DNA from 4 places in the Rhodoferax sp. WC2427 genome. Region 4 is predicted to be linked to each of the others. Evidence: predicted binding sites of a transcription regulator. Region 4 holds the regulator's gene; each other region holds the start of a gene.
The links. The regulator sigma-54, encoded in region 4, starts transcription at its own class of promoters, with help from an activator protein. The targets are predictions, from matches to a motif close to TGGCANGNAANCTGCTTT.

Region 1 (5,242 bases), 470 kb from region 4:
GGCACATTGATGGCAAACAGCCAGGGCCAGGTGGCCACTGACAGCACCAGCGAGGCCACCGCCGGGCCGATGGTGAAGCCCACGCCCACCACCAGCGCGTTCAGCCCCACGCCCCGGCCCAGCCGCTCGGGCGGGTACAGCTGGCGGATCAGCGCGATGTTGACGCTCATCAGTGCCCCCGCGCCGATGCCTTGCAGCGCCCGGGCACCCGCCAGCTCGGGCAGGCTGCTGGCAAACGTGCACAGCAACGATGCCACGGTAAAACCCGCCAGCCCGCCGATGAAGATACGCCGCGGCCCCAGCAGATCGCCCAGTGCGGCAAACGGCAGCATGCTGGCCACCACCGCCAGCTGGTAGGCGTTGATGACCCAGATCGAGGTGGCTGCCGGGGCGTGCAGGTCGGTGGCGATGGCGGGCAGCGCGGTGTTGGCGATGGCCGTATCCAGCGCGCCCAGCGACACCCCCAGCATGATGGCCGCCAGGGCCAGCCACTCGCGGGTGTGGAAGCCGGTATCGGCAGGGGCAGAGGGCGGGGTGAGGGAGGCGGCAGAAGTCATGTCGGGCATGCGAAAAATGTAGCCGCTCTGGGCGCTGGCATGCATTTACACGCCAAATAGACCTCCTGCGCTTATGGAATCAGCGCAAGCAGCTCTGAAAACAATAGCACTTGCAAGATACCGCTTTGCCAACTATACCTATTGAAAATCCCATACGCCGTGGGGCATTTACGTGCAGATAAAAAATAAGCGCTGGAATATCCTTTACTAGGCAGCGTAATTCCCACCCGTTTGTCTCTAAAATCTCTCCTCCATGATCGCCCGCACCGACCTCCAAAACCGCCTCCACCAGCTGCTGCAAACCTTCCGCGCCGTGGAATTGGTGGGGCCGCGGCAGGTAGGCAAAACCACGCTGGCGCGCGAATTCGTGGCCCCCGACTCGCCCAACTACTTCGACCTGGAGAGCGCAGCTGCGCGCCGCCGCCTGGCCGAACCCATGGCCGCGCTGGCGCCATTGAACGGCCTGGTGGTGATCGACGAAGTGCAGCACATGCCCGCACTGTGCGAGGTGCTGCGCGTGCTGATCGACCGGCCCACGCACATCCAGCGCAAGGGCCAGTACCTGCTGCTGGGCAGCGCCACGCCCCGCGCCATGCACCAGAGCGAGTCGCTGCTGGGCCGGGCGGTGACGCTGGAGGTGACGGGCTTCAACCTGAACGAGGTGGGTGCAGAAACAGACGCCGTGCACCGCCTGTGGCTGCGCGGTGGCTTCCCCGAGGCGTATCTGGAGCCTGACGATGCCGTCAGCAGCACCTGGCGGGAGGCAGCCATGCAGCGGTTTTTGTACAGCGACCTGCCGCAGCTGGGCATGAACGTGCCCGCGCCCACCATGCTGCGCTTTTGGCAGATGGCCGCCCACACCCACGGCCAGACCTGGAACGCCGCCCCGCTGGCGCGCTCGCTGGGCACCAGCGAAACCACAGTGCGCCGCTACCTGGACCACCTGACGCAAACCTTCATGGTGCGCCAGTTGCCGCCGTGGTTCGAAGACCTGGGCAAGCGCCAGGTGAAGGCGCCCAAGATGTACCTGCGCGACTCCGGCCTGCTGCACGCACTGCTGGGCGTGCACACCCTGGCGCAGCTGCTGGCGCACCCGCTGTGCGGCGCCAGCTGGACCGGCTTTGCGCTGGAGCAGGTGCTGCGCATCGCCAAGCCCGACAGCGCCTGGACCTGGTCCACCCACGCCGGTGCCCGGCTGGACCTGCTGATGCTCAAAGGCAGCCAGCGCATTGGCGTGGAGTTCCAGCGCGCCGACGCACCCAAGGTCACGCCGTCCATGCGCATCGCCCAGCGCGATTTGAAGCTGGACGCGCTGTACGTGGTCTACCCCGGTGCGCACCGGTTCGCGCTGGAGGGCGGCGTGCAGGCGGTGCCGCTGTGGGCCTTGCTGCCGGGAGATGTGCCATGACCCGTTTGGCGGTAATCGACTTTGAAACCACCGGCATCTCCCCCGGCCAGGGCGACCGCGCCACCGAGGTGGCCATCGTCATCGTGGAGCACGGCCAGGTGGTCGACCGCTTCCAGAGCCTGATGAACGCCGGGGTGCGCATCCCCAGCTTCATCACCCAGCTCACCGGCATCACCAACGCCATGCTGGCCAACGCGCCCAGTGCCGCCCAGGCCATGCTGGAGGCCAGCCGCTTTGTGGGCGACCTGCCGCTGGTGGCACACAACGCGGCGTTTGACCGCAAGTTCTGGCAGGCCGAGCTGGCCCGCATCGACGCGCCTGCCGCCCAGCCCTTCGTCTGCACCCTGCTGCTGTCGCGCCGCCTGTACCCCCAGGCACCGAACCACAAACTGGGCACCCTGGTGGACTACCACCGCCTGCCGCGCACTGGCCAGGCCCACCGGGCGCTGGCCGATGCCGAAATGGCCGCCCACCTGCTGGGCCAGATCCAGCACGACCTGCGCCAGCGCTGGGGCGTGGCCACGCCGCACAGCCAGATGCTGATGGCGGTGCAGCGCTGCGCCAAGGCGGCGGTGGGCAAGCTGCTGGCCCAACATAAAAATTAAGCACCAAATCGGCCTCTAGCGCTTATTTCATCAGCGTAAGCAGCTCCTTATTTTGTAGTGAAAGACATCGGACCGATTGGCATCAAAGTTGCACGACTTTTGAAGTGCACGGCCCGCGTGCACCAAAGCTGTTCCACCTGCCGAGGTCCGCATGCCCCAGTTTGTCCATACGGTCGGTGTCCATACCTACCGGTTCCGCGATCTCCGTGACCTGCTCGCCAAGGCCACACCCCTGCGCTCGGGCGACGTGCTCGCGGGCGTGGCGGCGGGCAATGCGCAAGAGCGGGTGGCGGCGCAAATGGCCTTGGCCGATCTGCCGCTGGCCACCTTCTTGAGCCTGCAGGTGGTGCCCTACGAGAGCGACGAAGTCACCCGCCTGGTCATCGACAGCCATGATGCCGCCGCCTTCGCCCCCATCCGCCACCTGACCGTGGGCGACTTCCGCAACTGGCTGCTGAGCGACGCGGTGGACAGCGCCACGCTGGCCGTGGTGGCCCCCGGCATCACGCCCGAAATGGCCGCCGCGGTGAGCAAGATCATGCGCAACCAGGACTTGATTCTGGTGGCCAAAAAGTGCCGCGTCATCACCGCGTTTCGCAGCACCATCGGCCTGGAGCAGCGCCTGTCCACCCGGCTGCAGCCGAATCACCCTACCGACGACACCAGCGGCATCGCCGCCAGCGTGCTCGACGGCCTGCTGTACGGCAGCGGCGACGCGGTGATCGGCATCAACCCCGCCACCGACAACGTGCCCCAGGTCATCAAGATCGTGACCATGCTGGACGCCATCATCCAGCGCTACGAGATCCCCACCCAAAGCTGCGTGCTGACCCACGTGACCAACACCCTGCAGGCCATCGAGCGCGGCGCACCAGTGGACCTGGTGTTCCAGTCCATCGCAGGCACCGAGGCGGCCAACCGCAGCTTTGGCATTGACTTGGCGCTGCTGGCCGAGGCGCGCAGCGCCGCCCTGTCGCTCAACCGCGGCACCGTGGGCGACAACGTGATGTACTTTGAAACCGGCCAGGGCAGCGCCCTGTCGGCCAACGCCCACCATGGCATGGACCAGCAGACCTGCGAGGCGCGCGCCTACGCCGTGGCCCGCGCCTTTCAGCCGCTGCTGGTCAACACCGTGGTCGGCTTCATCGGGCCCGAGTACCTGTTTGACGGCAAGCAGATCATCCGCGCCGGGCTGGAAGACCACTTCTGCGCCAAGCTGCTGGGCCTGCCCATGGGCTGCGACGTTTGCTACACCAACCACGCCGAGGCCGACCAGAACGACATGGACGTGCTGCTCACGCTGCTGGGCGCGGCGGGCTGCAACTTTGTGATGGGCATCCCCGGCTCGGACGACATCATGCTGAACTACCAGACCACCTCGTTCCACGACGCGCTGTACGTGCGCCGCCTGCTGGGCCTGCGCCCCGCGCCCGAGTTCGAGGCCTGGCTGCACCGCATGCAGATTTTTGAAGGTGACGGTGTGGCCCAGCTCGGCGCGGCCCTGCCCGAACCATTTGCCCACGCCCTGTTGGCGATGGGCTAAGGAGCTCCCCATGAACGTGATTTCCAACCCCTGGCAGGCCCTGCGCAGCCTGACGGCCGCCCGCATCGCGCTGGGCCGCAGCGGCATCAGCCTGCCCACCGCGCCGCAACTCGACTTCCAGCTCGACCACGCCCGGGCCCGCGATGCCGTGCACCTTCCCCTGGACACCGCCAGCCTGGTGCAGGCCCTGGGCGCCGTGTTGCCCGGCCACCCCGAGGCCCTGCCCCTGGCCAGCGCCGCCCCCGACCGCAGCACCTACCTGCAGCGCCCCGACCTGGGCCGCCGCCTGAATACCGCCTCGCACGACACGCTGGCCGGGCAGTACCACCCCGTGTGCCCCTACGACCTGGCCCTGGTGGTGGTGGACGGCCTGTCGGCCCTGGCCATTGCCCAGAACGCCGCCCCCTTCATACACGCCCTGCTGCAGCGCCTGGAGCCGGAAGACTGGTCCCTGGCCCCCACCACCATCGTCACCCAGGGCCGCGTCGCCGTGGGCGACGAGGTAGGCCACCTGCTGGGGGCCAAAGCCGTGGTGGTGCTGGTGGGTGAGCGCCCCGGCCTGAGCGCGCCCGACAGCATGGGCCTGTACCTCACCTGGGCCCCGCAGGTGGGCCTGACCGATGCCGCCCGCAACTGCATCTCCAACGTGCGGCCCGAAGGCCTGTCGTACTTCGACGCGGCCTACAAGCTCCACATGCTGCTGCGCGAATCCCGCAAACGGCAGCTGTCGGGGGTCGACTTGAAGGACGAGACGGTGGAGGTGCTGGACGAGGGCGCGGCGATGGGGCGGCGGTTTTTGCTGGCGTGAGGAACCGCTGTAGATCGGCAAGAATGCTATATTTTGAGCATGCATTGGCGCATCCAACACCACGATGAAAAGTTGCAAGAAGAGGCCCTCGCACGCATGCGCATGAAGGAGTGGCAAGATGCTGACACCTAAGCCATTGCGTACCCAGGCATTTGCCTGTGCCGCGGTCAAAACTGAATTGGATCTATTGAGCGACGGCTACGCGCTTTTGGATGAATTCATGAAAGCCAGGGCCGCCCAAGACCTCACCCAAGCCCAGGTGGCACAGAAAAGCGGTACCAGCAACCGCGCTGCGTACACGCCTATCGCCTGACGTTAAAG
Region 2 (5,242 bases), 2.0 Mb from region 4:
ATCGTCAGTTTTGATAGCATTTTGTGCAGGCCAGATAGGCGACAGCGTGGCAAGCAGTGCGCCAAGAATGTCGTGCGCCGCCACCGTGGGCTCGTCGGTGTCGGTAGGCACCAAGTGGTCAAACAAGCGGCCCGGACGGCACAGTCCACCCGCACCGCCAAACACTTCGGGCTGGGCTGCAACTACCTCGCCCAGGCGGCGCAACAGGGTGGCGCGGCCTTCCAGCCCGACCAGCGGGTTTTCCACGCCGACCTGGAAGGCATCGCCCAACTGGCGCGAGGTGAGGGACTGCAGGCCCAGCGCGTCGGCCTGGCAGGGCTGGGTGGGTTTGCTGGAAAACAGGCCTTTGGTGAAGGCGTTGAAGCTGGCCACGCCCAGGCCTTCGGAGCGGCTGAGCTTTTGGCCCGTGCGCGGGTCGGTGTAGCTCCAGTCGGGGCCCGCGCCTGCATCCAGCAGCACGCTGACGATGGCCAGGTCGATCTGCGCGCGGGCCCGTTTGGCCACCGAGACCTTGCCCAGCTCTTCGGTCATCTGGTCCACGCGCTTTACGCCGCCCGCCTCAAAATGCCGCCAGCGGCTGTGGTACGGGATCTGCAGGCTGGGGTAATTTGTGCGGGTGACCTCGGCCACCAGTTGCGCGGTGGGGGCCAGTGCGGCATCCACCACGGTGAAATACTGTGAATCGCCCGCACGGGCGCGCGCCAGCAGGCCCTGGGCCCGCGCACGGATGGTGTTTGTAGAGCGTAATAGGGCTCCAGCGCTTACTGCATCAGCGTGAGCAGCTATTAAAGTTGTAGTCATTCAGTCAATCCACGGCCCTTGGCCTTTTTGAGTTCTTCGGCATCCGGTACGGCACCGGGCGTGAAGTAGCCCGCGGCCATTTTCGCGTCCATTTCCACTTGGGCATCGGCGGGGATCATGTGCTCGGGGATATTCACCCGCTGCACCACCTCGATACCGGCGCGGGTGATGGCGTCGTATTTCATATTGCTCATCGACACCAGGCGGTGGATCTTGCGGATGCCCAGCCAGTTCAGCACGTCGGGCATGAGTTCCTGGAAGCGCATGTCCTGCACGCCCGCCACGCATTCGGTGCGGTTGAAATACTGGTCGGCGGTGTCGCCCCCCACCTGGCGCTTGCGGGCGTTGTAGACCAGAAATTTGGTGACTTCGCCCAGAGCCCGGCCTTCCTTGCGGAAGTAACTCACCAGGCCCACGCCGCCGCGCTGCGCGCCCTGGATGCATTCTTCGATGGCGTGCGTGAGGTAGGGGCGGCAGGTGCAGATGTCGGAGCCAAATACGTCCGAGCCGTTGCACTCGTCGTGCACGCGCGCCGTGAGCTCCACCTCGGGATTCGCCAGGTCGCGCGGGTTGCCGAAGATGTAGGCCGTCAGGCCGCCGATGGGCGGCAAAAACACTTCCAGGTCGCTGCGGGTCACCAGTTCGGGGTACATGCCGCCGGTTTCCTCGAACAGGATGCGGCGCAGTTCGGCCTCGGTGCAGCCAAAGCGCTTGGCCACTTCGGGCAGGTACCACACGGGTTCTACCGCCACCTTGGTGACCATGGCCGCGCCGCTGGCGGTGAGGAATTTGCCGTCGGCCTTCAGACGGCCCGACTGCAGCGCTTCGATGACTTCGGGCAGGATCACATGGGCCTGGGTGACGGCGATGGTAGGGCGGATGTCGTAGCCCTCGGCCAGTTCTGATGCAAACACGTCGGCTACCGTGGCGCCCCAGGGGTCCATGGCCACGATGCGGCCCGGCTCGCTCCATTGCGGGTAGGGGCCGATGATGTCGGTGGGCATGGTGTTGGTCAGGTCGGCCTTGTGCTGCGGCGACAGGCCGCCCGAGGCAACTGCAAGCGCGCGGTAAATGCTGTAACTGCCGCTGTGCGTGCCGATGACGTTGCGGTGGCTGCGTTTGGTGGTGGTGCCCACCACCGGGCCGCGTTCGGCGGCGGTAGCGGCCGCCCAGCGGATGGGCAGTGCGCCGTAGCCGCTGGCGTGCGAGGTGAGGCGGATGTGGCTGGTTTGCGCGGGAGCCATCGAGCCGGTGGCGGTGTCAGCGGGCATAAAGAGTCCTCAAATGGCGTATCGATTGACTTATCAAATAGCGTAACAATTTCGGTGCACGCTATGCATTTTGCATGCCGAACCGCTGCCAAACTGCCGCTTGCGGGGCGGGTGTCAAAAAACCTTCATTCAGCTGCCCTACATTGGCAAAAACGCAGCGGATATCCCGCAATGCACAGCCCGCACATGGGCAAAAAAGGCCACCTTGAAAACCAAATCCCTTATCCATTGTGCCCTTGCAGGCCTTGTCTCTGGCATGGCGCTGACAGCCTGCGGTGGCAGCGATGACGCGCCCGCTACCTGGCCGCCGGTGCCGACCTTGATCGGCCACCGGGGTGCGCCCGCATTGCGCCCGGAGCACACGATCGCCTCCTACACCCAGGCCATCGAAGACGGTGCCAACATCATCGAGCCCGATCTGGTCAGCACCAAGGACGGCGTGCTGGTGGCCCGCCACGAGAACGCGATTGCCATCCTGAACGCCGACGGCAGCGTGCGGGAGGCCACCACCGACATCGTGGACCGCCCCGAGTTCGCTTCCCGCAAGGCCACCAAAACCATTGACGGCACCGCGATCACCGGCTGGTTTACCGAAGACCTGACGCTGGCCGAACTGAAAACTCTGCGCGCCCGCGAGCGCATCCCGGCCATCCGCCCGGCCAACGTGGCCTACAACGGCCAGTTCCAGGTGCCCACCTTCCAGGAGGTGATTGACCTGGCCAAGGCCAAGTCGGCAGAAAAAGGCCGCACCATCGGCATCTACCCCGAAACCAAGCACCCCACCTACTTCAAGTCGATTGGTTTGCCGCTGGAGAAGCGCCTGGTGGACACCCTGGCGGCCAATGGCTGGAACTCGAAAGCCGCACCGGTGTTCATCCAGTCGTTCGAGGTGGCCAACCTGAAAGAAATCCGCACCTTGACCACGGCGCGCACCGTGCAACTGCTGTCGTCCAGCGGTCGCCCATATGACTTTGTGGCGGCTGGGGCCAGCGAGACCCGCAGCTATGCCGACCTGGTCACCCCCGCCGGGCTGAAGGAAGTGGCCAGCTACGCCAACGCCATCGGACCGAGCAAAGACATGGTGATTCCACTGGTCAGCGGCAACCTGGGTACGCCCACGGCGCTGGTCGCCAACGCCAAGGCGGCGGGTCTGGCGGTGCACATCTATACGCTGCGGCCTGAAAACAACTTTTTGCCCACCAGCCTGAAGAAGGCCCCGACGTCCGACCCGACGGTGCGCGGCGACAGCGTCACCGAAATCCAGACCTTTTTGCAGGCGGGCATCGACGGCTTCTTTACCGATGACTCCGCCGTTGGCAAGGAAGCGATCCGCACCTTTGTGAAGAAGTAACGGGAGCGGCGGGGCTGAAAGCCCCTGCCTTCAGCGTTTGCCGCCGAAGATGCCGCCGAGCACGCCGCGCAAGATTTCTTGCCCGACCTTGGTGCCCATGGTGCGTACCGCAGACTTCATCATGGTCTGGGCCAGGCCGTCGTGCTTGCCGCCGCGCGGGCCGGTGGTGCCGAACAGGATGTCGTTCAAACCACCCATCAGGCCGCCGCCCGCGGCCGCAGCGGGCGGTGCCATACCGGGCAGGCTGGGCGGCTGGACAGGCACCGAGGCATTGGCCGCAGTGGTTTCCGTGCGGCCCTTGAGCTTTTCATAGGCCGATTCGCGGTCTACCAGCTTTTCGTACACGCCAGCCACCAGCGAGGTCTGGATCAGCGCCTGGCGTTGCTCCGGCGTAATGGGGCCGAGCTGGCTGCCCGGCGGCAGCACGAACACGCGCTCGGTGATGCTGGGGCGGCCCTTGGCATCCAGCAGGCTTACCAGCGCCTCGCCCACGGCCAGCTCGGTGATGGCGGCTTCGATGTCCAGGCCCGGCTTTTGGCGCATGGTCTGCGCCGTGGCCTTGACGGCTTTCTGGTCGCGCGGGGTGAAGGCGCGCAGGGCGTGCTGCACGCGGTTGCCCAGCTGGGCCAGCACTGAATCGGGGATGTCCAGCGGGTTTTGCGTCACAAAGTACACGCCCACGCCTTTGGAGCGCACCAGGCGCACCACCAGCTCGATGCGTTCCACCAGGGCTTTGGGCGCTTCGTTAAACAGTAGATGTGCTTCGTCGAAAAAGAACACCAGTTTGGGCTGTTCGGGGTCACCGATTTCGGGCAGCTGCTCAAACAGCTCAGACAGCATCCACAGCAAAAAGGTCGCGTACAGTCGCGGCGAGTTCATCAGCTTGTCGGCGGTGAGGATGTTGACCACACCCTTGCCGTCCACGGTCTGCATGAAGTCGCTGATGTTGAGCATGGGCTCGCCAAAGAACTTGTCGCCGCCCTGTGACTCGATCTGCAGCAAGCCGCGCTGGATGGCGCCCACGCTGGCGGCGGACACATTGCCGTACTGGGTGGTGAATTCGCTGCTGTTGTCGCCCACGTACTGCAGCATGGCGCGCAGGTCTTTCAGGTCGAGCAGCAGCATGCCGTGGTCGTCGGCGATCTTGAACACCATGTTGAGCACCCCGCCCTGGGTGTCGTTCAGGTTCAGCATGCGGCCCAACAAAAGCGGGCCCATGTCAGACACGGTGGCGCGCACCGGGTGGCCTTGCTCGCCAAACACGTCCCACAGCGTGGCGGGGCAGGCTATGGGAGAGGGCTGGTCAATGCCGCGCTCTTTCAGGATGCTGGCGAGCTTGTCGCCAATACGGCCCGCCTGGCTGATGCCGGTCAGGTCGCCCTTCACATCGGCCATGAAGACCGGCACGCCGATTTTCGAAAAATTCTCGGCCAGGGTCTGCAAGGTGACGGTTTTGCCGGTGCCGGTAGCGCCGGTGATCAGGCCGTGGCGGTTCGCCAACGCAGGCAGCAGCTCGCAAAGGGCGGTGGCATTTTTGGCAATTAAGATGGGTTCGGCCATGGCGAGAGTCCTGACGGGTAGGGGTAAGTAAAATCTGGCCGTAGATTAAATCAATTGACAAGGAATTTTTGTGGCTGGTCACAGTAAATGGGCGAATATTCAGCACCGCAAGGGTCGCCAGGATGAGAAGCGGGGCAAGATCTGGACCCGCGTGATCCGCGAGATCATGGTGGCGGCACGCCTGGGCGGCGGTGACCTGAGCATCAATCCGCGCCTGCGCCTGGCCGTGGAAAAAGCCAAGGCCGCCAATCTGGCCGCC
Region 3 (5,242 bases), 2.4 Mb from region 4:
TTTTGGCAATGAATGAAGCCCTGCGCATCGTAGTGATTGCCCCTGACCTGGACGTGTTGGACCCCCAGGACGCCACCGGCCTGCTGCAGGCCGAACGCTCGCGCGCGCTGCGTATCGGCCTGCTGGAAAACGGCTACAACCTGATCGCCAGCCTGCCCGCCGACGTCTACCTGACCGAGCGGCTGGCGCAGTTGCAGCCCGACATGGTGATCGTGGATGCCGAAAGCGAAGCCCGTGACGCGCTGGAGCACGTGGTGATGGCCACCCGCACCGCACGCCGCCCCATCGTCATGTTTACCAACGACGACGACACCACGCACGTGAAGGACGCGGTGGCCGCGGGCGTCTCGGCCTACATCGTGGCCGGGCTGTCGGCCGCGCGCATCCGCCCCATTCTGGACGTGGCCATGGCCCGCTTCGAGCACGAGCAGGCGCTGCGCCAGGAGCTGGCCGACACCCGCCAGGAGCTGGACGGCCACAAGACCGAGCTGCTCAACCGCAAGGTGATCGACCGCGCCAAGGGCCTGCTGATGCAGCGCCAGGGCCTGACCGAGCAAGAGGCCTACGAGCGCCTGCGCAAAGCCGCCATGGACAAGAGCCTGAAACTGGTGGATGTGGCCCAGCGCATCCTCGACGTGGCCGACCTGCTGGGCTGAATGTGCCCTCCATCTTGATGGCGCACACAAACGGTGCACAATTTTGTTCCCAATGCGGTTTTAAAATAAAATAGCAGGCTTGTGCCCTGTCTGATTGCACAAGCAGCTATTTATTCCATAGCAAGAATGCAGCACCCAAGGTGGAGATGCCCATTCTTGCCCTCCCCCTCCTGTCCCACACTGCCCTTGCCGCCCTCCTCCGTGGAAACCGCTCTCACTCCCGCTGCCCGCTCCCACCATTCCAGCCCGCTGCTGGCGCGGTCGATGAACCTGCACAAGGTGCTCGACACCCTGGTCAACAACCTGGAAGGCATGGCCTACCGCTGCCTGCCCGACGTGCACTGGACCATGCGCTTCGTCAGCCAGGGCTGCTACAAGCTCACCGGCTACCACGCGCTGGAGCTGATCGACAACCAGACCGTGTCGTGGGAGCGCGTCACCCACCCGAACGACCGCATCCGGGTGCGGGGCGAAATACTGGCCGCCGCCGCCGCCGAGCAGCGCTTCACCGTGCACTACGCCATCCAGACCCGCAGCGGTGCCATCCGCCGCGTCAAGGAGCAAGGTGTGATGGTGATCGACGAGGGCGAGCAGCAGGTGCTGGAGGGCTTTATCGAAGACGTGACCGAGGGCTTTGTGACCCTGGAGGCACTGGCCCATGCCGAAGCCCGGTACCGGCAAATCTTTGAGCATGCGCGCGACGGCATCTTCCAGACCTCGCAAGAAGGCCGCTACCTGTCGGCCAACCCGGCGCTGGCCCGGCTCTATGGCTACCCTACCGCCGAGGAATTGATCACCGACCTGTCCGACATCGACCGCCGCCTGTACGTGCAGCCGCAGCGGCGCGAGCGCTTCCAGAAGCTGATGGCGGCGCACGGCGAGGTGCGCAACTTCGAGTCCGAGGTCTACCGGCGCGACGGCAGCACCATCTGGATCTCGGAAAACGCCCACAGCGTGCGCGATGCCCAGGGCGGCTTCATCTGCTTTGAAGGCACGGTGCAAGACATCACCGAGCGCCGCAGCCAGCGCGAACAGCTGGAGCGCCAGGCCAACTACGACAGCCTGACCGGCCTGGCCAACCGCAACCTGCTGCGCGACCGCATCGGCCCGGCCATTGCCCACGCCGAGCGCATGGGCCACTTTCTGGCCGTGGTGTTCATCGACCTGGACCACTTCAAGCTGATCAACGACAGCCTGGGCCACGACGCGGGCGACCAGCTGCTGGTCGAAATTGCCCAGCGCATGCGCAACTGCGTGCGCGCCACCGACACCGTGTCGCGCCACAGCGGCGACGAGTTTGTGCTGCTGCTCAACGAGCACTTTCGCGCCCACAGTGTTATCTCGCACCTGCAGCGCGTGCTCAAAGAGATCAACCAGCCGGTCATTCTGCTGGGGCGCGAGTTCCAGGTGGGTGCCAGCATGGGCGTGGCGCTGTACCCGCAAGACGGCGAGGACGCGCAGAGCCTGCTCAAGCACGCGGATGTGGCCATGTACGCCGCCAAGGAGCGGGGCCGCAACAACTTCCAGTTCTTCACCCCCGAGCTGAACAAGGTGGCCGACGAGCGGCTGGCACTGGCCACGGCCATGCGCGCCGGGCTGGAGCACAGCGAATTCACCGTGGCCTACCAACCCAAGGTCGACCAGCACCGGCGCATCGTCGGCGTGGAGGCCCTGGCCCGCTGGCACAGCGTGCAAATCGGCACCGTGGGGCCTGACCGCTTCATCCCGATTGCCGAAGACACCGGCCTGATTGGCGAGCTGACCGAGCGCATCCTGCGCCAGGCCTTTGCCGATGCCGCACTGTGGCACGGACCACAAGGCGCGCACCTGGTGATTGCCGTCAACCTGTCGGCCCGGCTGTTTCTGGCCGACGACCTGGTGCTGCGCGTGGCCGCCCTGGTGCGCGACAGCGGACTGCCGCCCGAGCGGGTCGAGCTGGAGATCACCGAAGGCGTGTTCCTGGACGACAGCGCGCGCGCCATCAGCGTGCTCAATGCCTTCAAGGCGCAGGGCTTTCGGGTGGCGATGGACGACTTTGGCACCGGCTATTCCAGCCTGTCGTACCTGCGGCACCTGCCGCTGGACACGGTGAAGATCGACCGCTCCCTGGTCACCGACATCGAGTCCGACGACGACGTGGCCATGATCGCCCGCGCCATGGTCGGCCTGTGCCAGAACCTGCGCAAAACCGTGGTCGCCGAGGGCGTGGAAAACCAGGCCCAGTTCGACCTGCTGCGCAGCCAGGGCTGTGACGAATTCCAGGGCTACCTGCTGGCCAAGCCGATGGACAACGCCGCCTTTTGCCAGCTGCTGGCGCAAGACGGTGGCTTCATCCGCGCACCGGCCGCGCCCAAGCCCAGCCGCTGAAATGGTGCACCGCACAAGAACAGTGCGAAACCTCTGCTTACAAGCCAAATAGGCCGCCAGCGCTTATTCCATCAGCGTGAGAAGCTATCAACAACATAGCAATTGAATGCCCATCACCCCTGGCACGGTGCTTGCATAACTAAACCAAGACCACCGATGGTCCCATGGCAGCGAGCACCCAATGGCGGGTGCGAAGCGCCACGTATTCGGACAAAGGCGTCCCCACCCGTTAGAGGCTGCAACCTGCAGCGCGCTGCGCGGTGAGGACGCCTTTTTTCGTTCTGGAACCAACTTAGTTTCAATTTTGGGAGCCGCTAGATGACCGACCTTTTGAAGACCAAACTCAGCCGCCGCTCGGTGCTGCAAACCGCCGCCGTGGGTGCCGTGGGTGTCAGCCCCGCCCTGCGCGCCCTGGTATACGCCGCCGGGTCCGACAAACCGGAGAAAGAAGAAGTCAAGATCGGCTTCATCCCCCTGACCGACTGTGCCAGCGTGGTGATGGCCTCGGTGCTGGGCATCGACAAGAAATACGGCGTGAAGATCATCCCCAGCAAGGAATCCAGCTGGGCCAGCGTGCGCGACAAGCTGGTCAACGGCGAGCTCGACTTTGCCCACGCCCTGTACGGCCTGGTCTACGGCGTGCACCTGGGTGAAAGCGGCCCCAAGAAAGACATGGCCGTGCTGATGACCCTGAACAACAACGGCCAGGCCATCACCCTGTCCAAAAAACTGGCCGACAAGGGCGCGGTCGATGGCCCCGGCCTGGCCAAGCTGATGGCTGCCGAAAAGCGCGAATACACCTTTGCCCAGACCTTCCCCACCGGCACCCACGCCATGTGGCTGTACTACTGGATGGCCGCCAACGGCATCAACCCGCTGTCTGACGCCAAGGTCATCACCGTGCCGCCACCGCAAATGGTGGCCAACATGCGCGTGGGCAACATGGACGGCTACTGCGTGGGCGAGCCCTGGAACCACCGCGCCATCATCGACGGCATCGGTATCACCGCCGCCACCACGCAAGACATCTGGAAGGACCACCCCGAAAAGGTGCTGGGCACCACCGCCGAGTTCGTCAAGAAGAACCCCAACACCGCCCGCGCCGTCACCGCCGCCATCCTGGAAGCCAGCCGCTGGATCGATGCCGGCCTGGCCAACAAGAACAAGATGGCCGAGACCATCGCCGACAAGAGCTACGTGAACACCAGCGTGGACGCCATCAACCAGCGCATTCTGGGCCGCTACCAGAACGGCCTCGGCAAGACCTGGGACGACCCGAACTACATGAAGTTCTACAACGAAGGCGCGGTCAACTTCCCCTACCTCAGCGACGGCATGTGGTTCCTGACCCAGCACAAGCGCTGGGGCTTGCTCAAGGACCACCCCGACTACCTGGCCGTGGCCAAACAGATCAACCAGATCGACATCTACAAGCAGGCCGCCGCCGCCAGCAACACGCCGGTGCCCAAGAGCGACATGCGCAGCAGCAAGCTGATGGACGGTGTGGTGTGGGACGGCAAGGACCCTAAAAAGTACGCTGACAGCTTCAAGGTCCACGCCTGAGGCCACGTTGAATCAGCCCTCTCCCGCCCACCCGGCGGGAGCCCTTTTCCCCCACGAAGGAGAAAACCATGGTCAGTGCCGTATTCCATTCCCCGCGCGATGCATCGTTTGATGCCGCCGACAGCCCATCCGCTCCCAAAATGCTAGCTGCTACCGCCCAAGAAACAAGCGCTAGCGCCCTGAAAGACGTAAAAATGGCCACACCCAAGATGCCTTTCGACTGGCGCGGCTTCTGGCGCCAGGTGGTGCCGCCCATCCTGGGCCTTGGCCTGCTGATCGGCATCTGGGCGATTGTGTCCATCACCACCGCCAGCAACATCCCCTCGCCATACGAGACCTTCCAGCAGGCCGTGGTGCTGTTCAGCGACCCGTTCTACCGCAAGGGCCCGAACGACCAGGGCGTGGGCTGGAACGTGCTGGCCTCGCTAGAGCGGGTGGCGCTGGGCTTTGGCCTGGCGGCGCTGGTGGGCATTCCGGCGGGCTTTGCGATTGGCCGGTTCGAGTTCATGGGCCGCATGTTCAACCCGCTGATCAGCCTGCTGCGCCCGGTGTCGCCACTGGCCTGGCTGCCGATTGGTTTGATGGTGTTCAAGGGTGCCAACCCTGCGGCCATCTGGACCATCTTCATCTGCTCGATCTGGCCCATGGTCATCAAC
Region 4 (5,242 bases):
TGGATGGCCGACCACACATGGGGCTGGAACGGCAGCAGCTTCTCGAAGCCAAAGCGGCGCAGGCTGCCCGGGGCGATGTTGCAGGCAATCTGCGCAGCCTCGATGGCGATGGTGCCGCTGCCGCAGCAGGGGTCGTAGAAGGGCGTGGTGCCGTCCCAGCCGCTGGCGGCAATCATGGCGGCGGCCAGGGTTTCCTTCAGCGGAGCATCGCCCTTGTCTTCACGCCAGCCGCGCTTGAACAGCGCGTCACCCGACGTGTCGATGTAGATGGTGGCGTGCTCGGTGGTCAGGTGCAGGTAGATGCGCGCGTCGGGCCACTGCACGTTCACATCGGGGCGCACGCCAGTCTTGAAGCGGAAACGGTCGGCCACCGCGTCTTTCACCTTCAGGGCGGCGAAGTTCAGCGAGGTCAGCGGGCTGTGTTGCGCGGTGACTTCGATCTTGAAGCTCTGCTTGGGCGTAAACCAGATCTCCCAGGCCACGTTGCTCGCGGCCTCGTACAGGTCTTGCTCGTTGCGGTAGGGCGTGCTGGACAGCTCGATCAGCACCCGCTGCGCCAGGCGGCTGTGCAAATTGAGCCGCATCGCATCGCGCCACGACGAGCGCACCAGCACCCCGCCCCGGTGCGAGCGCAAATCCTCGCCCTGCAGCCCGGTAATCGCGTGCACCTCTTCGGCCAGCAGCTCTTCCACGCCAGCGGCGCAGGGTAAAAATAATTGGAGTTGGTTCATGGAGTCGGTGCCAAAGTGGGGCGCGGAGCGGGTCCGCTGGGAGGCGTGGAGTATCCCATAGGGGCATCTTGGCCTGCCAGTCCCCCGGGCAGGACCCGCACACGCAGGGACTGGTCAGGAGTCCGCTACAGCGCCTTGCGCAGATTCGTCGGCGCGATCCGCAAGGCTTCGCGGTACTTGGCTACCGTGCGGCGGGCGCATTCGATGCCCTGCTCTTTCAGCATATCCGACAGTTGGCTGTCGCTGAGCGGCTTTTTCAGGTCTTCGGAGGCAACGAACTGCTTGATGAGCGCGCGCACCGCCGTGCTGGAGGCATTGCCGCCCGTCTCGGTGCCCAGGGATGAGCCGAAGAAGTATTTCAGCTCGAAGGTGCCGTAGGGCGTAGCCATGTACTTGGCCGTGGTGACGCGGCTGATGGTGGACTCGTGCAGGCCCAGTTCGTCGGCAATCTCGCGCAGCACCAAGGGGCGCATGGCCAGCGCGCCGTGGCTGAAGAAGCTTTTTTGCCGCTCCACGATGGCGTTACTGACCCGCAAGATGGTGTCGAAGCGCTGCTGGATGTTCTTGATGAACCAACGGGCTTCCTGCAAGCGCTGCTGCAGGGCGGCGTTGTTCGAAGAGTCCTTGCCGCCACCCTTGTGCTGGCGCAGGGCGTTGGCGTAGATGTCGTGCACGCGCAGGCGCGGCATGACCTCGGGGTTCAGCACCACCCGGAACTTGGCGTTGGCACCCCGCCCCACTTTGGCCACGATCACGTCGGGCACCACGATGTTGCGCTCCACATCCACAAAGCGGCGGCCAGGCTTGGGCTCCAGCCGGGCGATCAGCGCAATGGCCAGTTTGATGTCGGCATCGGTGGCGTGGCAGAGCTGGGCCAGGCGCTTCACGTCGCGCCGGGCCAGCAGGTCCATGGGCTGGCGGCAGATGCGCAGTGCGATCTTGCGCACCGGGTCGTTGCCCATGGTGGATTGCAACGCCTTGAGCTGCAACACCAGGCATTCGCCCAGATGGGTCGCACCCACGCCAGCGGGCTCCAGGCTTTGCAGCAGGCCCAAGGCGACGGTGAAGCGGTGCACCAGCTCTTCCTGGGCCTCCAGGTCGTCGCCCGCCAGGCCCTGGGCCAGGCTGGCCAGGTCGTCTTCGAGGTAGCCGTCGTCGTTCAGGGACTCGATCAGGAAGCGCAGCGCCGCCTGGTCTACCTCACCCAGGCGCAGCGCCAGTGCCTGGCGGTGCAAAAAGCTGGTCAGCGATTCCTGGTTGCGGGCCAGCTCGGTGGCATCGGCCTCGCCGTCTTCGCCCAGGTTGTTCTGGCGGGCGGGTGCGTCGCCGCCCCACTCGCTGTCGTCGGGCTTCATCTCGGAGGTGCCGTCGCCATCCCAGCTGGTGTCGTCCCCACCGGTCAGCGGCGACTCTGAGTCATTTGAGCCCTCGGTGCTGGTCTCGCTTGTGTATTCAGCTACAGAAGTAGGAGCAGATTCGGTTTCGCGGTCGCCTGCGCTCACGGGCGTGTCGGCCTGGGCCAGGCCAAACTCTTCGCGGGGTGCGTCGTCCAGGTTGCGTTCCAGAAACGGGTTGTCGTCCAGCATCTGGTCCACTTCCTGGCTCAGCTCCAGGGTGGAGAGCTGCAACAGGCGGATGGACTGCTGCAACTGGGGCGTGAGCGCCAGGTGCTGGGAAACGCGTAGGGAAAGGCCTTGCTTCATCGTGCAATCACATGCGGAAGTGCTCGCCGAGGTAGACCCGACGCACATCGGCGTTGTCCACGATCTCGGACGGCGTACCTTCGGCCAGCACATGGCCGTCGCTGATGATGTAGGCGTGGTCGCAAATACCCAGGGTCTCGCGCACGTTGTGGTCGGTGATCAGCACGCCGATGCCGCGCGACTTCAAGAAGCCGATGATGCGCTGGATCTCGATCACCGCAATCGGGTCGATACCGGCAAACGGCTCGTCGAGCAGGATGAAACGCGGCTGGGTGGCCAAGGCGCGGGCGATCTCCACCCGGCGGCGCTCGCCACCCGACAGGGCCAGGGCGCTGGACTGGCGCAGGTGTTCCACCCGCAGGTCTTCGAGCAAGGCGGTCAGGCGCTGTTCGATCGCCTCCTTGGTCAGCGATTTACCGTCCTCGCCATGCTGCAACTCCAGCACGGCACGCACGTTTTCTTCCACCGTGAGCTTGCGAAAAATCGAGGCCTCTTGCGGCAAATAGCTCAGGCCGAGGCGCGACCGACGGTGGATTGGCATGTGCTCGACCGGCTGGCCGTCGATGGAGATACTGCCGCCATCGGCCCGTACCAGGCCCACGATCATGTAGAACGAGGTGGTCTTGCCCGCGCCATTGGGGCCGAGCAGGCCCACCACTTCGCCTTTTTTGACCGCCAGGGTCACGTCCTTCACGACCTTGCGGCTGCCATAGGCCTTTTGCAAATGGCGGGCCTCCAGGCGACTGTCTACAACCTCTGCCACGGCCTTCACTTTTGCGCGCCCTCCAACGTGGTGCTGGGTCGCAGCGCGGGGCTGGCGGAGCCCGCTGGCGCAGAGGCCACCGGGGCCACCACCTTGGGAGTCAACATGGCGCGGACCCGACCGTTCTGGCCACCGGGGTTGTTCGCGGGCGTGCCGTTGTCCACCGTGAAGACATCGGTGGTGTTGTCGTAGACGATGACACCACCGGTCACTTCGTCATTGACCTTGCTGCCCAGCAGGCGGCGCATCACGGCGCGCTTGATGAAACGCACGTTGTCGAGCTTGCTGCTGTATTCGATGGTTTCGCCTTCGCCCTCGATGTATTCGTCGACGCCGTCGCGCTTTTGCTTGAAGTAGGCCAGCTTGCCGGGCTCGGCGGTGACCACGCCAAACTGGTTGCCCTCGGCGTCCTGGCGCACATCTACACGGGCTCCACGGATGACGATAGTCCCCTTGGTCATGACCACGCGCCCCGTAAACACGTTGGTTTGCTTCAGGTCGTCGTAGCGCATGGCATCGGACTCGACGTTCATGGGCTTGAGGCGGTCGGCTTTTTCAGCCCAGGCAGCGCTGCCCGCACAAGTGCACAGCAACAAGAGTAGGAAGGTGTGGTAGGCGTTTTTCATAGAGGCACGAATCTTGCAGATGATTGTACCGGTCGATTCGGGTAGCCCAGAAAAAAGCCCGCAAAAGCGGGCTCATAGGTGCGGTACGCGGGCGACCGGTCAGGTTTTTTGCTGCGACACCAGGTAATCCACCACCGTCAGGCCACGCTCCATCGACTGGGCTTGCGTGCCGTCGGTGTAGAAGCGTCCGGCCACACCCATGGCGGGCACACCGGCGACTTTGTAGGCCTCTTGCAGTTGCGCGGCCTTGCGCACCTTGGTGGCCACCGAGAACGAGTTGTAGGTTTCCACAAACTTGGCTTTGTCCAGGCCCTGCTTGGCGGCCCATTCGATCACCAGGTTGTCCTTGTCCAGCTTTTGGCGCTCGACATGGATGGCGTTGAACACCTTTTCGTGCACCGCCTCCAACTGGCCCATGGCCTCCAGCGTGTAGTACAGCTTCTGCGGCGGCACGAAACTGTCCTGGAACACCACCGGCACGCGGCGGAAAGCCACATTCTTGGGCAGCTTCTTGAGCCAGGCGGTCAGCGCGGGCTCAAAGGCAAAGCAATGCGGGCAGGCGTACCAGAAGAACTCGATCACCTCGACCTTGCCCGCCGGGGCTTCGGTGGGCACGGGTTTGTCCAGCACCAGGTAATCGGTGCCAGCCACAGGCGGCTTGCCCTGCGCGTGGGCGCTACCGACAGGGGACAGAACCAGGGCCGAGCCCGCCAGAACGCTGGCAGAGGTCAGGGAAAACTCACGACGTTTCATTGCTAATCACTCCTTGTGGGGGTCAGACGGGGCTGGGTTGAAAAAGTTCAGCCCGGATGCCCACGGTAAATACAACGCCGGACTACCGCTGTACGCGGACCAGGGTGGTGTCGCCACCGGCACTTTCCAGCTTGTCTTTGGCGCGCTCGGCATCTTCGCGCTTGGCAAAGGGGCCCATGCGCACGCGGTAGACGGTGCGGCCTGACTGCTCGCGCTCGGTAACCTTGGCTTCCATGCCCATCATGGCCAGCTTGGCGCGCTGGGCTTCGGCGTCTTCGGTGGTGCGGAAAGCCCCAGCCTGCACGAAATACTCGAACGGCTCGGCGGTCGGGGCCAGGGCGGGTGCGGCGGTGCTCGGTGCCGCCTTGGCTTTGGCCTTGGCCAGATCGCCCAGCGGGTCGGCGCTGGTGGCCGGCGCACTGGTGGCGGGTTTGGGCTCGGGCTTGGCCACCGGCTTGGCCGCCACCGACGCCGCCGGGGCCGCTGGCACCACGGCGGGCGGCGGCACGGCCACGGTAGGCTCGGGAGCCGGTTCAGGCGACGCCGCCGGCGCCACCGGACGCACCGGGTTTTTGCCGTGCAGCGGGGTGTTGGGGTCCCAGTCCTTGTTCTTCTGGGTTTCGGCGGCGTCGTGGTCGGCACCGCTGATCTGGGTCTTGCCGCTCA

Region 1: AB3G31_RS00050 (ethanolamine ammonia-lyase subunit EutB) is a predicted target of sigma-54. The motif match lies at 2,648-2,665, and genes of this name have one in related genera.
Region 2: AB3G31_RS10830 (GTP cyclohydrolase II) is a predicted target of sigma-54. The motif match lies at 2,135-2,152, and genes of this name have one in related genera.
Region 3: AB3G31_RS08965 (CmpA/NrtA family ABC transporter substrate-binding protein) is a predicted target of sigma-54. The motif match lies at 3,144-3,161, and genes of this name have one in related genera.

What each region holds. Positions count from the first base shown of each region.
Region 1 covers NZ_CP162006.1:9,498-14,739, forward strand. The annotation lists gene AB3G31_RS00035 (MFS transporter) at 1-470, opposite strand, end outside; gene AB3G31_RS00040 (ATP-binding protein) at 811-1,965, shown strand; gene AB3G31_RS00045 (PolC-type DNA polymerase III) at 1,962-2,570, shown strand; gene AB3G31_RS00050 (ethanolamine ammonia-lyase subunit EutB) at 2,722-4,113, shown strand; gene eutC (ethanolamine ammonia-lyase subunit EutC) at 4,124-4,921, shown strand; gene AB3G31_RS00060 (hypothetical protein) at 5,040-5,234, shown strand.
Region 2 covers NZ_CP162006.1:2,280,256-2,285,497, forward strand. The annotation lists gene AB3G31_RS10825 (URC4/urg3 family protein) at 1-801, opposite strand, end outside; gene AB3G31_RS10830 (GTP cyclohydrolase II) at 798-2,072, opposite strand; gene AB3G31_RS10835 (glycerophosphodiester phosphodiesterase) at 2,329-3,423, shown strand; gene AB3G31_RS10840 (helicase HerA-like C-terminal domain-containing protein) at 3,454-4,983, opposite strand; gene AB3G31_RS10845 (YebC/PmpR family DNA-binding transcriptional regulator) at 5,054-5,242, shown strand, end outside.
Region 3 covers NZ_CP162006.1:1,895,498-1,900,739, reverse strand. The annotation lists gene AB3G31_RS08975 (ANTAR domain-containing response regulator) at 9-656, shown strand; gene AB3G31_RS08970 (putative bifunctional diguanylate cyclase/phosphodiesterase) at 858-3,023, shown strand; gene AB3G31_RS08965 (CmpA/NrtA family ABC transporter substrate-binding protein) at 3,342-4,586, shown strand; gene ntrB (nitrate ABC transporter permease) at 4,655-5,242, shown strand, end outside.
Region 4 covers NZ_CP162006.1:4,320,304-4,325,545, forward strand. The annotation lists gene AB3G31_RS20120 (class I SAM-dependent RNA methyltransferase) at 1-731, opposite strand, end outside; gene AB3G31_RS20125 (RNA polymerase factor sigma-54) at 857-2,434, opposite strand; gene lptB (LPS export ABC transporter ATP-binding protein) at 2,442-3,197, opposite strand; gene lptA (lipopolysaccharide transport periplasmic protein LptA) at 3,203-3,823, opposite strand; gene AB3G31_RS20140 (thiol:disulfide interchange protein DsbA/DsbL) at 3,923-4,576, opposite strand; gene AB3G31_RS20145 (SPOR domain-containing protein) at 4,659-5,242, opposite strand, start outside.